3 regions of the Pseudoalteromonas sp. SR45-4 genome follow, and region 1 is predicted to be linked to each of the others. Evidence: predicted binding sites of a transcription regulator. Region 1 holds the regulator's gene; each other region holds the start of a gene.
The links. Region 1 encodes LexA, which represses DNA repair genes until DNA is damaged. Its sites were predicted from a motif close to TACTGTATNNNNATACAGTA; they were not measured.
Positions count from the first base shown of each region.

Region 2: the regulator LexA is predicted to act here: its motif matches at 4,706-4,725, upstream of H5058_RS12510 (SulA-like leucine-rich domain-containing protein).
Region 3: the regulator LexA is predicted to act here: its motif matches at 4,703-4,722, upstream of H5058_RS02630 (YebG family protein).

Region 1 covers NZ_JACJDO010000017.1:27,936-35,769, forward strand. Annotated here, with positions in the region: gene hmpA (NO-inducible flavohemoprotein) at 44-1,225, shown strand; gene H5058_RS09205 (endonuclease) at 1,531-2,184, opposite strand; gene H5058_RS09210 (DnaJ C-terminal domain-containing protein) at 2,448-3,413, shown strand; gene H5058_RS09215 (chaperone modulator CbpM) at 3,413-3,733, shown strand; gene H5058_RS09220 (hypothetical protein) at 3,986-4,366, shown strand; gene H5058_RS09225 (PaaI family thioesterase) at 4,369-4,812, opposite strand; gene H5058_RS09230 (SRPBCC family protein) at 4,911-5,363, opposite strand; gene lexA (transcriptional repressor LexA) at 5,643-6,260, shown strand; gene coxB (cytochrome c oxidase subunit II) at 6,733-7,834, shown strand, end outside.
Region 2 covers NZ_JACJDO010000029.1:8,689-16,522, reverse strand. Annotated here, with positions in the region: gene H5058_RS12530 (L-serine ammonia-lyase) at 1-804, shown strand, start outside; gene cysB (HTH-type transcriptional regulator CysB) at 923-1,900, opposite strand; gene H5058_RS12520 (hypothetical protein) at 2,186-2,944, shown strand; gene H5058_RS12515 (NCS2 family permease) at 3,021-4,313, opposite strand; gene H5058_RS12510 (SulA-like leucine-rich domain-containing protein) at 4,751-5,185, shown strand; gene H5058_RS12505 (YchJ family protein) at 5,226-5,705, shown strand; gene H5058_RS12500 (diguanylate cyclase) at 5,910-6,830, opposite strand; gene H5058_RS12495 (DUF6172 family protein) at 7,137-7,439, opposite strand; gene H5058_RS12490 (VC2046/SO_2500 family protein) at 7,728-7,834, opposite strand, start outside.
Region 3 covers NZ_JACJDO010000003.1:105,682-113,515, reverse strand. Annotated here, with positions in the region: gene H5058_RS02660 (TonB-dependent receptor) at 1-1,221, shown strand, start outside; gene H5058_RS02655 (peroxiredoxin) at 1,281-1,886, opposite strand; gene fadR (fatty acid metabolism transcriptional regulator FadR) at 2,165-2,878, opposite strand; gene dsbB (disulfide bond formation protein DsbB) at 3,322-3,840, shown strand; gene H5058_RS02640 (DUF6170 family protein) at 3,840-4,142, shown strand; gene H5058_RS02635 (helix-hairpin-helix domain-containing protein) at 4,158-4,457, opposite strand; gene H5058_RS02630 (YebG family protein) at 4,773-5,090, shown strand; gene putP (sodium/proline symporter PutP) at 5,151-6,662, opposite strand; gene H5058_RS02620 (EAL and HDOD domain-containing protein) at 6,984-7,834, shown strand, end outside.

The DNA.
Region 1 (7,834 bases):
CTATTTTATTAATTGGGTATTATTCACACGTAGGAAAACCTAGATGTTATCTGATAAAACTATTGAAATTGTTAAAAGTACTGTTCCTTTATTAGCTGAGGCAGGTACGGTTGTTACTGATCATTTTTACAAGCGTTTATTTAGCCATAACCCTGAGCTTAAAAATATTTTTAATATGAGCAACCAAGATACCGGCCGTCAACAATTTGCATTATTTAACGCATTGGCTGCTTATGCACAAAACATTGATAATTTAGAGGTGTTAAAAGCGGCACTTGGGCGCATTAACCATAAACATACTAGTTTAAATATTTTGCCGGAGCACTACCCAATTGTTGGTGCACATTTAATTGGCACGCTGAAAGAGCTTATTCCTGAGCAGTTCACGCCAGATGTTGAATATGCTTGGCGTGAAGCGTATGGCGTACTTGCTGATATTTGTATAACAGAGGAAGCTGCTTTATACGAGCACAGCAAAAATAACTTAGGTGGTTGGGCAGGTACACGTCAGTTTGCAATAACTAATAAGCAGGTTGAGTCAGAGTTAGTAACTAGCTTTACGCTTACGCCAATTGATGGCGAAGCAGTAATTGCCCATAAACCGGGGCAATATTTAGGTATTAAAGTTAAGCCAGAGGCTAGTGAATATGAAGAGATCCGCCAGTATTCTATTTCGCAAAAAAGTAATGGTAAAAACTACCGTATTAGCGTTAAAAAAGAGTTATTACCAAACCCTGGCTTGGTGTCTAATCATTTACACTCACTAGAGCAAGGCGCAATAGTAGAGCTATATCCGCCAGCAGGGGATTTCTTTTTACGTAATAACACCAGTCCTGCTGTACTTATCTCAGCGGGTGTTGGACAAACGCCAATGGTAGCAATGTTAGAGACGCTATTAAGCGATACTGCTAATCAAAATATTATGTATTTGCATGCTTGCGAAAATACTCAGCAGCACTCATTTGCTAATTATTTAAATGAGCTAAGCACTGTTTATCCGCGTTTACAAACCATGACTTGGTTTAATCAAGGCGATGCAGGAGCTGATTTTACCGGTTTTATGGATTTACACGCAGTACAAGCGCAATTGCCACTGAGCAACGGCGACTTTTACTTGTGTGGACCCGCTAATTTTATGGCCTTTGTGAAAAAACAACTGCTAGAATTAGGCGTTAATAACGGACACATTCATTACGAAATTTTTGGCCCGCATCAAGATCTATAATATTTATAGAATAAAACTCAATTAAAAAAGCGCGCTATTGGGCATTACTTCAATAGCGCGCTTTTTTGTGCCGTTAAATAACCTGAACTCCGGATAATAAACCTATCTCAAGCAGCTATTTTCAGCGCTAACTGCGTTGAATTTACTTGCAATAGGCCAGCTATTGACGCGTAAATTCGCCTTGTTTTCACTGGAAATCACTGGCTAGAGAAAATAAAGCTAAATATAACTATGATTCAATACGTTAGTAAATCTCTTAACCAGAGTTCAGGTTAAATATTAAACTGGCTCCTAATACCTTTAAATTAAAGCTTTTTGGTATTGGTTTGCGCGGCATACGCTTGTTGTTGCCAAGCATTAAATAACTGCTGTTGTTTATTTGATATTTTTAAGCCGTAAGTTTTTTGCATATAGGCATAGGCGTCGGCTATTTGTTTACGGGCATAAAAAGGAGGCTCTATTACTCGTTGTTTAAAGTTAACTTTAACTTCACAACGACCGTATTGGGTGGCGCTTTCACTAAGCATTCCAAATCGATAATTAGAACGATCTGCGTTAATTTCACCAATAGCAGGAGCCAAGTTGTTTATATCGGCTTCCATCTTTCTAAACTTAGCACTTACTTTACGGCAGTTTTTACGCCCGCCATTTTGCCAGCATTGTAATTGGTGGCCAAACTCCCAGGCAGGCACAATATGCTCCCATTCTATGCGTAAAGCGCGTGCATTTACGTTACCTGAGCGGGTATGTGTATTGCGTGGCACATAGCCACAGTTAGTGGGGTCGGGAACTAGTTTTTTACCCTGCTTTTTTATATCGCAGCCACAGTAAATACTTTTAGCATTACTAGGGAGGGTTTTAATTAGGTGTCTTTTAGCGGTTGAAAACCGAGTGAATTCTTCAGCCGATAGCGAAAAGCATACAAAAAAAGCCAACAAGGCTAAAATAAATCGAGTCATATCCATCACATACGTGAACTACAGGAGCGGCTAGTTTAATGACTTGAAGCTAAAAGATAAAGTTTACTTAAAGCCATATTTACCGTTCTTTAGTATTTAACCTTAGCTCTGGTTAAGAGATTTACTAACGTATTGAATCATAGTTATATTTAGTTTTATTATCCGGAGCTCAGGTTATCTACTTTAAATTGTTGTTTAAATAAACAAAAGTTGTTACTTAAAGAGTATGATGAAAGCTCATAAGTTTGTGATTTGGATTGCGAATGAAATTTGTAGATTATTATGCCGTGCTTGGAATATCGCCCGATGCAGACGATAAAGCGGTTAAAGTAGCTTATAAAAAGCTAGCTAGAAAATATCATCCAGATGTAAGTAAAGAACCTCAAGCCGAGGAAAAGTTTAAAGAGATAGGTGAAGCTTACGAAGTTATTCACAACAAAGAAGAGCGCGCTAAATACGATGTGTTACGTCGTAATCAACAAAACCGTGCTCAGCAGCAAGCAAATTATGGCGGTAGCTATGGCTCGTCACAAAACCATTATCAGCAAGGTGATCCCCAAGCCGATCAGGAGTTTTCTGATTTTGTAAATTCTATGTTTGGCGGCGCAGGTGGGTTTAACCATGGCGGGCAGGGCAGAACTGGTGGCGCTCGTGCGCAAAAAGGACAAGATGTGGAAATTGAATTCCCGGTATTTCTTGAAGAAACGTTAGTCGATACCGTTAAACCAATTGAGTTTATGCTGCCGCAGCGAGACAGTAGTGGCCGTGTATCTGAAGTTAAAAAATCGCTTAAAGTTAAAATTCCTGCCGGCTCGGTTAATGGCGAACGCATTCGCTTAAAAGGCCAAGGTGGATTAGGTTCGGCAAATGGCCCTAATGGTGATTTGTATTTGCAAATTCGCTTAGTGCCTCACCCATTATTTGACGTTGAGGGGCATAACCTAAACATAGTGGTACCTCTTGCACCATGGGAAGCTGCTTTGGGCACTAAAATAAATTTACCTACATTAGCCGGAAAAATCCAACTAACTATTCCAGCTAATAGTCAATCGGGTCAACGTTTACGCATTAAAGGTAAAGGGTTAATTAGTAAAAAAGCCAAAGGTGACTTATTTGCTGTGATTAAAATTGTTAATCCAGCATTGAGTGATGATGTTAGCAAAAAGCTTTGGCAAGAGCTGGCCGAAAAAGCCCATTTTGACCCCCGTAGCAATTGGAGCAAGTCATAATGAAAATTATCGAGGCACCACAAGGCAATTTACTCACTAGCCAAGAATTGTGTGTGAGTAGTGATATTAGCGAAGCCATATTATATGAATTGGTTGAGCACAGCATTGCTATTCCTATTGAGGGCGAGCGCGTTACAGAATGGCAATTTACGGTATCAACAGTGATCTTAGTTAAAAAGGCTGCGCGTATTCAGCATGACTTATCGTTAGATTGGTCTGCTATTGCTTTGGTTTTACAATTATTGGATGAACGGGATGAGTTGATTGCTGAAAACCAAATGTTAAAGCAGCACTTAAGTCGATTTAAACATTTAGAATAAAAAATAGTGGTTAAATTTTAAATGCAAGTAGCTAGCTATTTTTATGGAGCTAGCTCAGCACTTTTATAATAGTGAGCTTTTGGTGCTTAAATATTTTTTATTCGTGAAATAAGAGTAAGTAAAGCGTCAATAAATGCGTAAAAATAGCCGACTATTCAGATAAAAAAGGTGAATATTGCAGAGTTGATTTGGTATAAGCGTAAAACTGCGTTAAAGTTTACAGCGAACTAATTAGAGGATAAACAGCAGACAATGTCGGAAATTCAATTTTTAAATGTAGACCTAGAGCTTGAGTCAAAGCAAGATATTAGCGTGCTTGTAGCTGACCTAAAAAAAATCGCCACTATTTTACATTATGATAAAGACGAATACCGTCAGTTAGCGCGTATAGAAGTAACAGGCGAAATATCTTCACCGGATAAAGCAATTAACCACTTATGTGAGTTAGTAGAGTCATGCTCGCGGGCTGCACTTAAGCAATGGTTGAGTTGTTCGCGCCGTACCTTTGATATTGGTTTTGAATCGGGCACTTCGCCAAAGTGTTTTAACCAAGCGCTGCACGCCGATACATTATTACGTATATCGGCAATTGGTGCAGGCATGGAAATTACTATTTACCCGCTAGAAAAATAGCCTTAGCCTTTGCGCTCTACAACAGCTGCGGTCATTTTTGATACGCAGCAAAGCTCGCCGCGACTATTCGTTATTTTTATTTCCCATACTGAGCTACGCTTGCCAATATGAAACGCTTTTGCGGTGGCGGTTAAGGTGCCATTACGCGAGGCTTTTAAATGGCTGGCACTGATCTCTTGCCCTACACAATAAAATTTAGTGAAGTCGACCACAAAATTAGCCGCGTAGCTGGCAACACTTTCGGCTAAAACCACGTTTGCTCCGCCATGCACCATGCCTATAGGGTTATGGTGCGCAGGAATTGCTGGCATAGTGGCAACTAAGTAATCATCACCAATTTCAGTTATTTCAATCCCCATGGTTTTCATCAGTGTACCTTGGCCATTTATGCCTTGGTCTAACTGCTTACAAAACGCTAAAGTAATAGGTTGATGCCAAATACTCATTGTTACTCCTTTAAAGGTTGAAAACGATAACCGATAATACGATTTTTCATGGCGATATGATAGCCAAATTAGTGCAGCTACTGCATGGTAATACAGTGCTACTTTTTGCTTTCTACATAGTGCTTAATTTCATCGAGATCTTTTTTTAGCATTTTACGCATCGAACTTTTAAGAAAAAAACCTATCACTGCAGAGATCATTTTTACCCAAATAGACTCAGATCTATCAGAAAAAGTCATGGTTAAACAGGTGCTAGGTTCGGCGGCGGTAAGTGACAGCTTAGTGGTATAAACTGCCCCGCCATTTTCTGCGCGAGTGCAATAGTATTCATTAGTAACAGCTTCGTTGATCCACATGGTTTCTGAGGCTGCTTTGCCAAAAATTTTTCGTGTTTCTAACCATTTTAAGCCCACTAGCCCTTGTGGTGGCTTCTCGATTATTTTTACATCAATAATGCCAGACAGCATATTGGCACTGTTTTCGATGTCAGTTATTGCCGCCCATACTTTACGTTTAGGACCGTTAATTATTACCGCTACAGTGATATTCATAACACTCTCCGTTAATTCACATTGATGAAGTTAAGGCCCATTACAAAAACGATAGTTAACTAATTTTTAATAACAGCAACAACTTAGTAGTTATGTAATTAATGTAACGTAAAACTAACACTATCGTGATCTGCGTAATTTTATCTGTAATTTACTTGGTAATTTTAAGCTTAGACCAATGCCATCTTTGGCAGCAAAGGCGAGGAGTAATTTAAATTTGCGATTTTCAGATAACTGTATATACTCACAGTTAAATGTACTGTATGGAAAACCAGTTGTATGCGACCATTAACTAACCGCCAAGCGCAAATACTCGAACTTATTAAAGTGTTTATTAAAGACACTGGTATGCCTCCTACACGCGCAGAAATTGCACAAACATTAGGCTTTAAAAGTGCTAATGCAGCAGAAGAGCATTTAAAAGCGCTGGCTAAAAAAGGCGCTATTAAAATGAAACCAGGCGCTAGCCGTGGTATTCAACTTATTGAAGAAGATGAACCAGAACAACTTGGTTTACCGTTAATAGGCCGTGTAGCTGCCGGCGAACCTATTTTGGCGCAACAACATGTTGAGAGCCATTGTAAAATTGACCCGTTAATGTTTAAACCCGCTGCCGATTTTTTATTGCGTGTAAATGGTATGAGCATGCGAGATATTGGTATTATGGATGGTGATTTACTGGCTGTTCATCGCACTCAAGTTGCCGAAAATGGCCAAGTTATTGTTGCCCGCGTTGATGACGATGTAACGGTAAAACGCTTAGAAAAAGCAGGCAAAAAAGTATTATTGCATGCTGAAAATAAAGAATTTTCGTCGATAGAAGTGGATCTTGAAAACGAATCTTTTAATATTGAAGGCTTAGCTGTTGGGGTTATTCGTAATGCTGACTGGATGTGACAATTAAGCTGTTATAGCTATGTAAAATATCGGCATAATTTAATAGCTCAGATAATTAATGCGCACTTTTTAGTGCGCTTTTTTTTGCTTTTTTTTGTGAAAATTCCGCTGTAATGAAAAAATTATATTAAGTTTATGTTTTTTATCATTTAAGTATTTAATACTCGTTATCGCTGTCTTTTTATTTGTAACCCTTGCTGTTGCTCACTTCCTGCTTAGAACAAAATTAAATAAATCCCATATTTACGCTAATCCCCTAATATTATTTGATTATTTTTCAAACTAAAACTTGCTAGTTGTTCAATTATTAACTAATTGTTAATGGGCTGGACTAACAATAACTCACAGCTTTAGTTTTGAGAAAATATATTTATATATCCGGCAGCAATACAAAAATAAAAAATAACAAATTGGCATATAAAGCTTATGTCTTTTTGTTTTGCACTCGCAACAGTATTAAAGGAGCTGTCACATGGGTAAATTGAGCTCTACCTTGTGGCTTATATTGTTTGTTTTTCCGCAGTTAGCATTGGCAAATAGCCAATATAATATGCGCAAAGGCGTAACCGATATAAGTAATAATGTTTATCAACTACACATGACCATATTTTTAATATGCTGTGTAATAGGCGTGATTGTATTTGCCGTTATGTTTTGGGCACTTATTCATCATCGTAAATCTAAAGGAGCAGTTGCTGCTCAATTTCACGAAAGTACCAAAGTAGAAATACTCTGGACAGCAATTCCATTTGTTATTTTAATAGCAATGGCAGTCCCCGCAACTAAAACATTAATAGCGATGGAAGATGCCAGTAAAGCGGATATCACTATTAAAGTAACTGGTTCACAATGGAAATGGCATTACGAATATATGGGGGAAGATGTTGAGTTTTACTCAATACTTGCCACACCGCAAAATGAAATTGCCAACCTAGCCGATAAAAACCCCAACTATTTACTTGAGGTAGATAAGCCTCTGGTATTACCGATCAATAAAAAAGTACGCTTTTTAATGACCTCCGACGATGTTATTCATTCTTGGTGGGTGCCCGATTTTGCTATTAAAAAAGATGCAAACCCGGGGTTTATTAACGAAACGTGGACCAACATAAACGAAGTCGGTATTTATCGCGGTCAGTGTGCTGAGCTATGCGGTAAAGATCATGGCTTTATGCCAGTGGTAGTAGAGGCTAAGTCAGAGGCCGATTTTAAAGTTTGGCTAGCAGATGCTAAACAAGCAAAGCAAAAAGCAGCAGCAGCAGATGCTGCATTACTTGACCAAACACTCCCTAAAGAAGAATTAATGACTTTGGGTGAGCAAGTGTATATGGCCAATTGTGCTGCATGTCATCAGCCCACAGGGTTAGGTTTGCCAGGCGTTTTTCCTGCACTTAAAGGCAGCCCGATAGTGCTTGGCGATATAAAAGACCACATTGATATTGTTATTCACGGAAGCCCCGGCACAGCCATGCAAGCCTTTGCTAAACAGCTCTCTATAAAGCAATTAGCAGCGGTAATTACTTATAAGCGTAATGCATGGGGTAATGATACCGGTGATGTAATTCAACCAAGTG
Region 2 (7,834 bases), on a different contig from region 1:
TTCAGTGTATCTACTTTAATGATGCATAACGAAAAAACATTACGCAGCGAAAACGACATTAAAGACGAGTTATTTAATATTTGGCAAGTAATGAAAGCCTGTATTGAGCGTGGTATGCGCACCGAAGGTATTTTACCCGGTGGTTTAAAAGTAAAACGTCGTGCTCCAAATTTACACTTAAAACTTAATGTAGAAGTAAGTAACGACCCCCTGCGTGCTATGGATTGGGTCGACTTATTTGCTTTAGCTGTAAATGAAGAAAACGCCGCAGGCGGTCGTGTAGTTACCGCACCTACCAATGGCGCAGCGGGTATTTTACCAGCAGTACTTATGTATTATCATACTTTTATAAAAGAAGTTGATCGCGATATTGTCACGCGTTATTTATTAACCGCCGCCGCAATCGGTATTTTATATAAAAAGAACGCCTCTATTTCGGGTGCTGAAGTAGGCTGTCAAGGTGAAGTAGGCGTGGCTTGCTCAATGGCTGCAGGCGCACTTACCGAAATTGTAGGTGGTAATGTAGTGCAAGTAGAAAATGCCGCCGAAATTGGCATGGAGCATAACTTAGGCCTTACGTGTGACCCAGTTGGTGGCTTAGTGCAAGTACCGTGTATTGAACGCAACGCCATGGGCGCAATAAAAGCGATTAATGCGTCACGCCTTGCAATTCGCGGTAGTGGCGAGCAAAAAGTATCACTCGATAAAGTGATTAAAACTATGCTCGAAACCGGTAACGACATGAAAACTAAATATAAAGAAACCGCTCGTGGTGGTTTAGCCGTTAATATTATTGAGTGTTAACACCACACTAAAGAATAATTAAAAAAGCCGTCAGTTTAAAAACTGGCGGCTTTTTTATTAGTAACTTTAATATAGATAGCTAAATACTAAACACCTAAAATACTCGATACTAAAACGATTATTTAACCGGCAACTCTATATCAGCAAATAATTTATCAACATCTTCTTGATTGCGTAATAGATTAGCACGCTCTACTCGCTCTTTAGTTAAGTGTGGTGCAAAGCGTTCAATAAAGTCATACATATAAGTGCGTAAAAAACTGCCTTTTCTAAAGCCAATTTTGGTAGTGCTCGCCTCAAATAAATGGCTGGCATCAATACACACTAAATCAGTATCACTGACTTGATCAATCGCCATTGACGCAACCACTCCAACACCTAACCCTAAGCGTACATATGTTTTAATAACGTCGGCATCGGTGGCGGTAAATACTATATGCGGCTCAAGCCCATGGGCACTAAACGCTTTATCTAGTTCTGAGCGCCCAGTAAAGCCAAATACATAGGTAATAAGCGGGTATTTTGCAATATCAGCCACGGTTATATTATTGGCTTTTTTAGCTAATGGATGGTCTTTTGCCACCACAATACTACGGTTCCAATGATAACAAGGCAGCATAACAAGGTCTGAATATAAGTGTAGTGCTTCTGTTGCAATAGCAAAGTCAGCATCGCCACGTGCAGCTGCATCTGATATTTGCTGCGGTGTACCTTGGTGCATATGAAGTGACACTGCAGGGTATTTTTTCATAAACCCTTTAATAACATTCGGCAATGCGTAACGTGCTTGGGTATGAGTAGTGGCAATATTAAGCTTACCTTGATCTGGTAAAGTATGCTCATGAGCAACCGCTTTAATACCTTCCACTTTTGAAAGGATTTCGCGCGATATATTAATGACCTCTTCACCGGCACTGGTTACATGCGTTAAATGTTTACCACTGCGACCAAAAATTTGAATACCTAACTCATCTTCAAGCATGCGCACTTGCTTAGAAATACCTGGTTGCGAGGTAAATAAACTTTCAGCTGTTGCTGAGACATTTAATTTATGATTTTGAACTTCTACAATATATCTAAGTTGTTGTAATTTCATAGCTATGTATTTTCGTTATTATTCGTTTTTGAGGGGTAAATACTTTATCTTTAAAAACTGACCACCCAACAAAAGGTAGGTTTTAATTGATAATACCGTATTTAATAAATATAGGCTTAGGCTAGCACAATAAATATACTTCAGATAGCAATGATTATCATATAAAGCATTAAGATTTAAACGCTTTCTTAGCCTGCTTTTGTAGTTAATTAGCGCAAAGTTTTCCTGTTCTTATATATTTAATGTAAGATTGAGCTATTAGGTTTAGAACCCGAGAACTGTAACATGATCGTCTCTATTATAATTATACTCATTGTTGCTCTTATTGTGATTGCGCTTTGGGTAAGTGCGGTGCAACAGCATAAAGAAAAACAAGAAGCTGATCGCCGTAAAGAACTAACCAAACAAAAAGCTATTATTGAGGAAACAGAGGAAGCGTTAATGAATAACGCTAATATCCCGTTTTCAGATAATACACTACGTGTTTTACAGCGTCGCAATCACGATGCGCTTAGCACCATGGTATCGCTTTCACCTGGTTCTAAAATATTAAAAAACCGTTTAAATGAAGCGAAAGAGCGTTTAAACAACCCAGTTCAAGGCAGCAATAGCGAATCGCTTTCACTGCCAAGTAACGATAAGCAACTGGTATCGCTAATACAGGGCATAAAAAAATTACGTATTATTCTACGCTCTGAGCACAATAAAGGTAACCTTGATAGCCAACTATTTGTAATCGAGGACAAGCGCATGGAAAAACTACAGTTACAAATAAATATTGAAAGCCAAATTAAACGTGGTTTATCGGCGCGCTCTGCAGGTATGGTAGGTTCAGCTAGACAGTATTTTGAAAAAGCTCATGCTTCACTCAGTGCGGTATCGTATAGCGATCCATATGTAACTGCTAAATACCAAGAAGTAGAAGGCTACTTAGAAGCTATTAGTGTTGAGTTAAGGGCATCGAATGCCAGTGCACTTAAAAAGAAAACTGAGCAAGAGCAAGATGACCTAGACATATTATTTGCTCCGAAAAAGAAATGGTAAATTGGCACTAAAATTTATAAAAAAAACCCATACAATTTTGTATGGGCTTTTTTTTATTGATAGATAAATAAGTTTTTTAAGATAAAAATGCAAACTTAACAATAAACAATGCCGTTAAAATCCACACACTAATACTTACTTGATCCTTTTTACCGCATAACACTTTAACCGCGGTGTAAGAAATAAACCCAAGCGCAATACCATGAGCAATAGAAAATGTCAGCGGGGTCATTAATAACACCACACTAACAGGAATGGCATCTGTCATATCGTCCCAGTTTACAAACTTTAAGTTTTGTAGCATAAGTACCGAAACATATAAAATAGCACCGGCAGTAGCATACGCTGGCACCATTTGCGCTAGTGGCGCAAAAAACATCATCAATAAAAAACAAATACCCACAACAACGGCTGTTAAGCCTGTGCATCCGCCTACAGAAACACCAGCCACCGACTCTATGTAAGAGGTAGTAGTAGATGTACCTAACATTGCACCGGCAATAGTTGCAGTGCTATCAGCGCTAAGGGCGCGCCCTAAACGTGGCATATTGCCTTTTTCATCTGCAAGCCCTGCTTTTTGCGTGACCGCAACCAAGGTGCCTGAGGTATCAAATAAATCTACAAATAAAAATGCAAAAATAACACTCAGCATTGAAAGCTCAAATGCCGCACTAAAATCAAGTTGCATAAAGGTTGGTAAAATTGACGGCGGCATAGACATAACCCCCTTATATTCAACCAAACCAAAAGCCAGAGCAATACCAGTTACCAGTAAAATACTAATTAACACACCACTTTTAAAGTCGCGATATAACAATGCCGCAATTACAAAAAAACTTAAAATAGCAAGTAATGGCCCAGGCGCAGTAATATCACCTAGCTGCACTAAGGTTGCAGGGCTAGATACTATGATCCCTGCACTTTTAAGCGCAATTAGCGCTAAAAAAGCACCAATACCGATCGCTATTGCTTGTTTAAGCACCAGTGGAATGGCATTAATAATCCACTCTCGTACTTTAAATAAGCTTAAAAATAAAAATATACAACCCGACATAAACACAGCACCTAATGCCGCTTCCCAGGTATAACCCATTCCTAAAACAACGCCATAGGTAAAAAAAGCATTTAATCCCATACCTGGTGCTAACGCTAACGGATAATTGGCCCATAGGCCCATAATAAAACAGCCTATTGCAGCTGCAATACATGTAGCTACAAACGCAGCGCCTTGATCCATTCCTGCTTGGGCAAGCATTGCTGGGTTAACAAAAACAATATAAACCATAGTAATAAAAGTAGTCATACCGGCAACACATTCACGTTGTACTGAGGAATCATTTGCGCGGATTTTAAATAAGGCTTCGAGCATAACAAACTTAAGGTAGTAAAAAGTGGCGAGATTTTAGCATAAAAATAGCGAAATACCGGACATTTTACCTTGTTATGCATTAAGTTATTGAAGTAGCTGAAATAATAAATATGACACGGTAATACGTATGTGCTTTAGGTTTTAAAAATAATAATTACCGTGCTTATATGCTAAATAATTAGTTTTACTTTAACGTAAATAATAGAGGATAAAGTACTGTATAGGTGTTATTCGCCGCATAATTTTAGTAAAAAATATAAAGTACAAATCTAAAATATTAACGCTCTGTTTTTAATAGTTATTTTTGTTTTTTTATCCGTGTAAAAATTTAAAACTGAATGACTGTTCAAATAATTAGCAAAAAAACACTTGCACCATAACACTGTATAAACTACTGTATACGGGTACTGTATAAAAACCCAGTGAGTGAGAGATTTATGTTACAGCCTATTACCGTAAGAACCGTTAAAAGTTATCAGCAAGACGATAAAAGTGATTGTGTGAATTTAATTCAAATTGAAGATGAAATTTCAGCAACCTTTGAATTGCTTAAAGTATTACACCAATACAATAGCTTAAATGCATGGACACTACTGATTGCACCTGACCATGTACCAAGTAAAGCTTTACTTGATTCATGCTCCATTGATACCAGCAAATTACTGGTGATCAGGCAAAAACATTTAGTAAACTTAGAATATGTACTTAGCTCGGCGCTACACAACGGAAACTTTGCTGCGGTTATTACCTGGACCGATATTATTAATGATCAACAGCTGACACAGCTATCATTAAATTTAAGCACTACAAATACTAAGCTTTACTGTTTTACTAAAAATACTCACAACCTTGAGATACCACTGACTCAATAAGCTTGTTAAACTCGTGTTTTAAACTCTTTATATTAGTATTATGACCTCATTAACGACTTCTCCTTGCTTTTGTGGCAGCCAGCAAAACTATGCTGACTGCTGTGAACCACTTCATTTAGCATCAAAAATAGCTGAAACACCTGAGCAACTTATGCGTGCTCGCTACAGTGCATATGTACTTAAAAATGCAACTTATGTTTATCAAACTTATGCAAGTGAAAAACAGGCAGAAAACCCTGTAAAAGAGATTAAAGACTTTGCTGATAGCTGCCGCTTTATAAAGCTAACCGTCATCGACACTGAGCACGATGCAAGCGAAGGCTTTGTAACATTTAAAGTAAATTACTTTTACCAAAACCTATATTGCGAGTTGCACGAAAAGTCGTTGTTTATTAAACAAGATGGGCAGTGGCGCTACCTTGAAGGCACACTATTTCCGGTAGCCGATATTAAAATAAGCAGAAATGATAACTGTCCTTGCCAAAGTGGCAAAAAATATAAAAAGTGTCATAGCATATAACAAACTGCAACTAACTGTGCGGTGAGTAAAGTAGGTAATTGCAGGCAACTAAACCTTAAATACAAATAGCCATACCTAGTAATCGCTGTTATGAAGCGGTGTATGGCTAAAATTAAACTTTTCTTTTGAGCAACTATTGGCAATTTACATACCTATAGGACTGCGTTAATAACTGCTCTACTGCATATTTTGGTACAGTGCGCTTTAAAAGCACACCTTATTTCGCCCTTGTGCTTTAGCGGCGTACATTTTTTTATCTGCGCGTTGCAAAATATCTATGCTGCCTTCGTCTGATTGCAATAACGTAGCCCCACCTATACTTATAGTGACAAATTCAAACTCTGAGTACTTATGTAAAACACCCAAGCCGGATATGTTATTTTTAATTTTTTCAGCAACACAGCGAGCGCCTTCCTCGTTGGTATGCGGTAGCACAACCACAAATTCTTCGCCGCCATATCGGGCAACAAAATCGCTTGGCCTTTGTAGGCTGTTGGCAATTGTTTGAGCAACTAAGTGTAAAACAGCGTCGCCTTCTACGTGTCCATAAATATCGTTGTATTGCTTAAAGTAATCAATATCCATAAGTAATAAAGCATATTCTGCATTCTCTCTTAATGCACTCAATTGTATTTTATTAATATGAGTATCAAAATAACGACGGTTAAATACTTTAGTTAAGTCATCAAGAAACACTTTTTGGCTTAATAAGTCATGTTGCAGCTTAATAGTTAAGTGCGCTCTTACTCTTCTGCATAAGGTTTCTGGGTTAATCGGTTTTTGAATAAAGTCTACCGCGCCCGCTTCCCAGCAGTCCTCTTCTTGATTTTCAAAGGAGGTAACAAATATAACGGGAATATCTTGGGTTTGTGTCGTCGTTTTAAGTTTTAAACAGGTTTCTATACCGCATATGCCATCCATTGAAATATCCAGCAGTACGATATCGGGAGTATTAGATTTACATATTTCAACTGCTTCTTCACCGCTGTTGGCGGTGTTAACAATAAAGTGCTTTGATAATATTTTTTTCAGTACAATTATGCTAAGTAACTGATCATCAACAATGAGAACTTTTGAGGTTTTAAGGCTAAGTTTTAAATCGCTATCGGCATAATTTAATGGCATAAATACTACTGTTTTCTATAATTATCAACTAACACAGTATAATACAGTCTTATGTTATGCAAATGTATTAAAGTTGGGTTTTTAATCAAACTTACAACCAAATATAAAAATGGCGATACAGAGTTGTTGTTAATTGTTTTAGAAAATCACGGCCATAATTTTCAGGGTAATACTGAAAGTAAGCACTGCTTATAAGCTGCTTGTACTTGAATGCTCAAGGTTGAAATCGCGTTTGTATAAACGTACAAACAAAAAATGGGCCACTAGGCCCATTTTAAAAATTACGCAAATTACTTTATAAGCGTCTTATTCGTCGTCATCCAAATCTGGTTGTTGACGTTGAGCTGGGCGCGCTAATATTTCTACATAAAAAGAAGTTAAGCTTTGCTTTTCTATTTCGCTTATATGATTACTAAGCTCTGCAACGTGCACTACTTGTGCATCTTCAGCGGTATTACCAAACTTACAATCAAACGCCCAGTAATCAGCATCGAGTGGTAGAGTTTTGTTACGCTCTCTTTTCAAATATTTTTTCACTTCATGCTTTGCGGCGTCAACCATACGAGGATATTTGATTTTCTCGTGATTTAGCGTGAATATTTTCTTCATTACGTTCCTAATTACCTTGGTTTAATGATAACGGCATTTAATGTCATACCATTTGAGCCTATTATAGCAATTGCATTTAATTTTTGGATGCTTTTTTTATATTAAATCAATTATTAATCCATTAATAAAATAAAGTATCGCTAAAATGCGCTTAAGTGTAGAGAGTTAGCGGCTTTATATTACAGACAAGTAATTTAATAGTTAGAGTGATGACGCAATCGTTTGCCAAGTTCTATTAATATAATTGGTTATTGCAATATCAAAGCAGTTACAGCGTACGCTTTATAATTAAGCGCTTACTAAATGTAATGGGTGGTGAAGCGCATCATTATTTAGGCTTTCGTAAAAAGCAGCAGCATCGAGTTGCGGGTTAGATAGTTGCGTTTGTGTGTTAT
Region 3 (7,834 bases), on a different contig from region 1:
TTTGACGCAAACATTAGCGGTGAAGCATTTAGCTTTGGCGACGATGTGGTGATGATGGCAGCCGGTATTGAGTACCGCGAAGAAGACGTTACAGATATCCCTGATGATCAGTTCCGTCGCGGTTTAATTTTTGGTACTGAAGCTGTATCAGCCGCAGCATCGCGCGATCAATATGCTGCTTATGTTGAATTTTCAATTCCACTAGCTGATACATTAGAATTGCAACTTGCTGGACGTCACGATGACTATAGCGATTTTGGCACAACTACCAATCCAAAAGTTGCACTTCGCTGGGCACCTAGTGATGAAATCACGGTTCGTGGCTCATGGGCACAAGGCTTTAGAGCACCCTCTTTAGCACAAGTTGGCCTAGGTCCATCAGAAAAAAGTCAGTTCTTTATTGATACTCAACGCTGTCAACAAACGGGCTTAGACTGTCAGGCACTTGATTACAACATTCAATTCTCTGGTAATGCAGACTTACAACCTGAAGAGTCTGAATCTTGGAACGTCGGCTTCATTTGGGCCCCTAGCGCAGAGTTTGGTTTAAGTGTTGATGTGTGGAGCATCACCCAAGACAATAAAATTGACCAAGAAGAGTTTGGTCCAATTTATGCTGCCGAGTGTGGTAATCAAAACAGTACTGTATGTGTTCGCTTACCGCCTACTAATGGTGAAAGCTTAGGTTCAATTCAAAAAATCTATAGCACATTTGAAAACGTCTCTTCACAAGAAGTATCTGGCATCGACTTTTCAGCAAATTACAATCATTCATTGGATGATTTAGGTTTATTGAAATTCAATTTAGAGTGGGCTTACCAAAACAAATTTGAAAAAGATGGCCGTGATTACTCTGGTGAGTATGGTTACCCTGAGCATCGTTGGATTTTCTCAACTAACTGGGAAGTGGGCGACTTTAATACTAATGTTAACTTAAGTTATGTTGGTGAGTTTGAAGACACACCTGATATCGACTTTGACGGTAACTTAGATTTTGATAGCAATACATCACGTATGATTGATTCACAAGTGTTGGTTGACTTACAAACGTCGTACCGTATCACTGAGTCAGCTAAATTATCACTAGGTATTAATAACTTGTTTGACGAAGAGCCTCCTTTTGCAATTGGTGATGGCGATTCTGACCTTTACGGTTATGCGTCTGGGGTTCATAACCCACGCGGTCGTTATATTTATACTAAAGTAAGCTTCTCGTTCTAAATTAGAAGCAACAAAAAAACCGCCAATTGGCGGTTTTTTTATTTAAAACGAGAGCTAAATTATAGATCGCCTTCGTTTTCAGATAGGAACTTAGCAACGCCTTCAGGGCTTGCATCCATACCTTTTTTACCTTCAGTCCAACCAGCAGGACATACTTCACCGTGCTCAGTGTGGAACGCTAGCGCGTCAACCATACGTAGCATTTCATCAATGTTACGACCTAGTGGTAAGTCGTTCACTACTTGGTGACGTACATTGCCTTCTTCATCAATTAGGAAAGAACCACGAAACGCAACACCCGCTTCAGGATGCTCAACGTCGTATGCTTTACAAATTTCATGTTTAATATCTGCAACTAGTGCATATTTAACTTTACCGATACCGCCATCTGCAACAGCAGTGTTACGCCATGCGTTGTGTGAGAATTGTGAATCGATAGAAACACCAATTACTTCAACGCCACGTTTTTGGAATTCTTCATAACGCTTATCAAATGCAATAAGTTCAGAAGGACATACAAACGTGAAATCTAGTGGGTAAAAGAAAATAACTGCTTTTTTACCTTTAATTTTTTCATGAAGGTTATAGCTATCTACAATTTCACCGTTACCAAGAACTGCTGCAGCGGTAAAGTCTGGTGCCTGGCGGCCTACTAATACACCCATTTTATTCTCCAAATATTTTGAGTTTGTTGTCAATTGCTTATGCAATGCTGATAGTTATATGGGCTCTAAAACTTAAAAACCAATAGCGCACATATAATTATTATTATTCTAGAGAGAACTGGTGCGAAATGACAATCGTATTTAACGATTCCTCCCATCGATAATACTGAACGCTAAAAAGTGATGGGGTTTATTTTATTAGCTCAGTTTCTTGGTTATAAAGTATTAATAAAATGAAGACACAAAAAAACCTGCAAATGCAGGCTTTTAAAATAGGTTTAATCCATTATGTCGCTGGGCATATCGCCACGAATTTGTTGCCAAATTTCACCGGTTTGATGACCATATTTACGCATCATCATGATCGCACCGTCGTGTTCTCTGTTTTCAGCCAATTTAGTTAAGTCTTTATAAAACTGGCGAGCCAACTCACGCGTCCCCGGATCTGAAAAATAATGACAACCTATTTTTGAATAAAACCCTTTAAAGCCATTGAGTATAAGCACGTAAATACGATTATTACCTGCAACAGCTAACTCGTGATGCACTTTATAATCGTAATCAGCAAATGCTTGCGCACTGTCTTCTAACTCATCGCTTTGTGAGAGAATTTCAATCACACGTTCTGGATTTAACTTTATAGCTGCACGCGTATAAATTGCGCTTATATTAGTGCGTGCAGAGAGTAACTGGTCGGTTAACTCTGGCATTTTATCTTCATCAAGACGTGCTAACGTTTCAAGAATATTTAGTCCTGACGTTTCCCAAAAGTTATTCACTTTTGTTGGCTTACCATGTTTAATAGTTAACCAGCCATCTCGAGCCAATCGCTGTAATACTTCACGTAACGTCGTTCGGGTAACACCTATTAACTCTGAGAGTTCACGCTCAGCAGGTAGAATAGATCCAGGAGGGAAATCGCCATTCCAGATAGACTCTACTATGTATTCTTCAGCAAATCCTGCTGGGCTTTTCGCTTTAAAAATTCTCATCCAATTCCCACTCGAATTAATTCACACTACTACATACGATTAACCGACTGATTGTACCAGACGACGCTCAAGTAACAAGTAAAGTACGCCATATTACTGCCAGTATGCGATTAAAATATTTGTGTCTATAAAATGCTTTATATTTTTTACTAACACTTGTCGCAAGCACTTATATATTCACCCTAGATACATTTTAAGTAGTTATTTACTTTAAGTTCGCGCCTTGCCTTATTAACTTATTACGTAAAGTCACCTCACACACATACTTTACTCGTTTAAAGGGCTACCTCTTTATTCACATTATTGGATTTTTATTGGCTTTTAGAATTATAACCTTAACTTTAATCATCATAAATGCATGTGGGTAGGCTTTAAGTCGTTTTGCTTGCCCCTAACTTTATCCTACGTCATAATCTAACGTCTTATTTAAATACGGATTTATTATGAACTGGCTTGCACAATTACCCACCCAACGTACTCCTTGGCTTTTGTTTAGTGGTATTGTTTTTCTGCTTGAAATAACGGCACTGTTTTTTCAATATAAAATGGGATTGGCGCCATGTATCATGTGCATATATCAGCGTACTGCGGTATTAGGTTTACTTATTGCAGGTATTATTGGTACAAGTAATCCAGAGCATAGAGGGGTTCGCTTGCTCGCCTATAGTGTATGGGCTGTTTCTAGTGTTTGGGGATTTATAATTGCCCGCGAGCATATCGAAATGCAAACAACCACTGATCCTTTTGCATTTAGCTGTGAGTTTGAACCTAACTTTCCTGCCTTTATGCCATTACATGAGTGGATCCCAAGCTTTTTTGCAGCCACTGGTGATTGCGGAAACATTGACTGGCAATTTGCAGGGCTAAGTATGCCGGCATGGATGGAAGTAATATTTGCGCTGTTTGCAGCCACTTTATTTTTACTGGTAACGAGTCGCTTAATGACTAAAAGGTCGCTGTAATGCTTGTGTTTTTTTCAAGCCAAATTAATGCTCTAAAACATTTAAAAATACGTGACAGACAAGCTGTTATAGCGATTTCTTTAAGTATGCTTTCACCTGTTAATAAAGTACTACTTCGTATTATAAAATTATTATTACTCAGTCCGCTGTTTTTAATATTTGCCGTATTTGAAGGCTGGTTACTCATCCCTTTTTTACTACTCGGTGGGTTGTGTTACCCACTACTAACGACTCCAATTGAGATTAACTTTGCTAAAAAGCATTTATGTGAAGCATTAACCCAATATACTAAGGGCGCTTAACGCGCCCTTTTTAACTTAAAACGAAACCTTACCTTCAAGCTTTGCAGCTAATTTTTTACCTATACCTTTTACCATTTTCAAATCCTCTAACGATGTAAAGTTACCCTTTGCTTCGCGATAATCTATAATAGCTTGTGCTTTTTTCTTACCAATACCAGGGAGCTTAGATAGCTGGCTAACATCAGCAGTATTAATATTTAAAGCCGCCTGTTTTACTTGCTGAGTTATTGCTGAGGTATCAACATTTGCGTAGGTAAGAGTTACTGGCAACATACAAAAAGCTGCAGCTAAAATACTATATTTTAGTTTTTTCATCTTTCTTCCTTTTTTGTTCATACATGAACATTTACTTTGTTGTTTATATGTTTAAGTCATAACGCAAAAGGCTTTTTACACCTGCACTTTATTAAATACTTAAACCTAACATTCACTCCCTGTGAGATCCTTAACTGCAACGGTACACAAAAGTGATTAAGTTAAATAAAGTAAAGTTAATCTTTGTTGTCAACTATTATCACTTAATATTAATTAGGGGACTTGCAAATTTAGGCACAAACTTGTACTGTACATAAAAACAGTAATCTAATGGTTTATATATACTATATGCCACGCAAGTAAGCAGGAGAAATCATGGCTGTTGTTGTTAAATATGTTGTAGAACGAAACGGAGTCGAGCGCATGACGTTTACTACCAAAAAAGAAGCTGATGCCTATGATAAAATGCTCGATATTGCAGAGTCGCTTGAAATTTTGCTAGAAAAAGTTGATGTACCATTAAGTGAGCAACAAGTAGAGTCACTCGCTTTAGAAATGGCAAAAAGTAAAGATGACTTCATGACAATATTAAAAGGTGGTAAAGAGCCTATAGCCCCTAAAGCTGCTGTAAAAAGCAAAAAAGCAGATAATGTTGCACCCATAGAAGAAAGTAGCGACAAAAAAGCGAGTTAATAAATTTTGCATAAAAAAAGGGAGTAACCTAAGTTACTCCCTTTTTTTGTTTATAACTTTTTATAGTTCTTGTTCTACTTCATCAAATAAGGTTGTAATTTCTTTAGCTGGCTCATTGGTCATTAAGCTAACTAATACAATCGCAATACTTGATAAAATAAAGCCTGGGACTATTTCATAAATAACGCTACTTAAACTCGCACCATTAATGGTAATTGGTGCGTATATCCATATAAGTACTGTTGAAGCCCCCACTAACATGCCTGCTAAGGCGCCAGCAAAGTTCATTCTTCTCCAGTAAAGGCTAAACAATACGAGTGGTCCAAATGCAGCGCCAAAGCCTGCCCACGCATTACTCACTAAGTCTAAAATAGAACTATCTCTATCGTAAGCTAAGTAAATAGCAAACATAGCAACTAATGCCACACTAATACGCCCAACAAAAACCAGCTCTTTTTGAGAGGCTTCGCGATGCAGGTATATTTTATAAAAGTCTTCAGTTAACGAGCTTGAACACACTAGCAATTGTGAAGAGATAGTACTCATTACAGCCGCTAAAATAGCTGCTAATAAAAAGCCAGCAATCAATGGATGAAAAACCAATTCTGATAACACTAAAAATATTGTTTCTTTATCATTTATCGGCATTTCATTTTCTAGTATGAAGGCTGCCCCAAATAAACCAGTTAGTACTGCGCCTATTGCAGATAATGTCATCCAAGACATACCAATGCGTCGCATTGCTGGAATATCTTTAACTGAACGTACCGACATAAAGCGTACTATAATATGAGGCTGACCAAAGTAACCAAAGCCCCAAGCTAACGCAGAAATAATTGCGATGGTAGAGCCACCAGCAAACCAATCTAGCATATTTAGAGAATGAACTTCACTGGCCTTTGGCGAGATAAGTAACAGGTCATAGCTTGCATTAGCGAGCGTTTCCATTACTGGCTGATCAAGCATAGTAAACGTTACTATTGGTACTACTAATAGCGCAATAAGCATAATGCAACCTTGTACAAAGTCGGTCAAACTTACCGCTAAAAAACCACCAAAAAGCGTATAAAGTACTACAACGCCAGTAGTAACATAAAGGCCAACTTCATAGCTCATTCCAAATGAATTTTCAAATAACTTACCACCAGCAACCACGCCAGATGAGGTATAAAGTGTGAAGAAAACAATAATAACAATAGCTGAAATAACACGTAATATATTCTTATTGTCCGCAAAGCGATTTGCAAAATAATCCGGGATCGTAATTGAATCATTCGCTTTTTCAGTGTAAACACGAAGCCTAGGTGCAACTAAGAAGTAATTTGCCCAAGCACCAAGTACTAAACCAATCGCAATCCAAACCTTACTCAAACCAAAAAGATACATAGCGCCGGGAAGGCCCATAAGTAACCAACCGCTCATATCAGATGCACCTGCAGATAGCGCAGCAACACTTGGTGATAAATTACGGCCCCCTAACATGTAACCTGAAACATCGCTGGTTGATTGCTTAAATGCATACAATCCTATACCTAGCATTACAACAAAGTATAATGCTAGTGAAATAATCATTCCTGTTTCCAAACTCGCCTCCACTAATAAATTGCAACAGGCTTTTGATCCAAATAATGACTCTTAAAATATTATAGTTAAGACAGTATTGGGATAAAAACCATTCTCTGTCACTATAGCATGGGTAATACTTAAAATTCCAACATGTCAACTTTAGTGAATTAAAAACAAACAAAGCGTATATATTTAAATCAAAACCTCTGTAACTTATTAAAAGTATGTTATTAATCTAAGATAAGCTTATTTACATCATGCTATTTTTAATGTTTTGCCATATATTGTTACAATCAATAGTTATTTTTTATCTATACGGAATTTTTTATGTACTTTTACGCTGCACGCCAACCGATCTTAGATCGCGATAAAAAGCTTATTGGCTATGAATTACTATTTCGTGATGGTGTAAATAACGTGTTTCCCGATATAGATGGAGATGAGGCAACAACACGCCTAATAGAAGGCAGCCAGTTTAATTTTGGCCTTGAGGATTTAACTGACAATAAACCAGCATATATCAATTTTACTCTAGAAACTTTACTAAAAGGCTACCCTACTTTACTGAGTAAAGACGCTGTGGTGGTAGAGATACTCGAAACGGTGCAACCTGGTAAGCGTTTACTTGCTATTGTTAAAGACTTAAAAGAAAAAGGTTATACATTAGCCTTAGACGACTACATTCATCAACCTGTGTGGCGCCACTTTTATCCATTTATTGATATTATAAAAATTGACTTTTTAACCTGTAATATAGAAACAATTAAAACAATTATTGATGATTTAAAACCTTATCCACATCTAAAATTACTTGCTGAAAAAGTTGAAACCCATGAGGTGTATAACCAAGCATTGGAACTTGGCTTTGATTATTTTCAAGGGTTTTTCTTTTCAAAACCAGAGATGATCCAAAGTAAAGCGCTTCCCCCCTCTGGTATGACATTAGCCGAACTACTTTATGAGACCTCAACGCTTGATATGGATCTAAAAAAGATCACCGATATATTTGAGCGAGATGTAAATCTATCTTATAAGTTACTGCGTTATTCAAACTCTGCAGCATTTGCTAGACGTGCAAAAATAAGCACAATAAAACAAGCGCTTATCACCCTTGGTGCCAATGAAATTAAAAAGCTTTTATCTTTATTATTTGCAGCGCAAGTTTCAACAGATAAGCC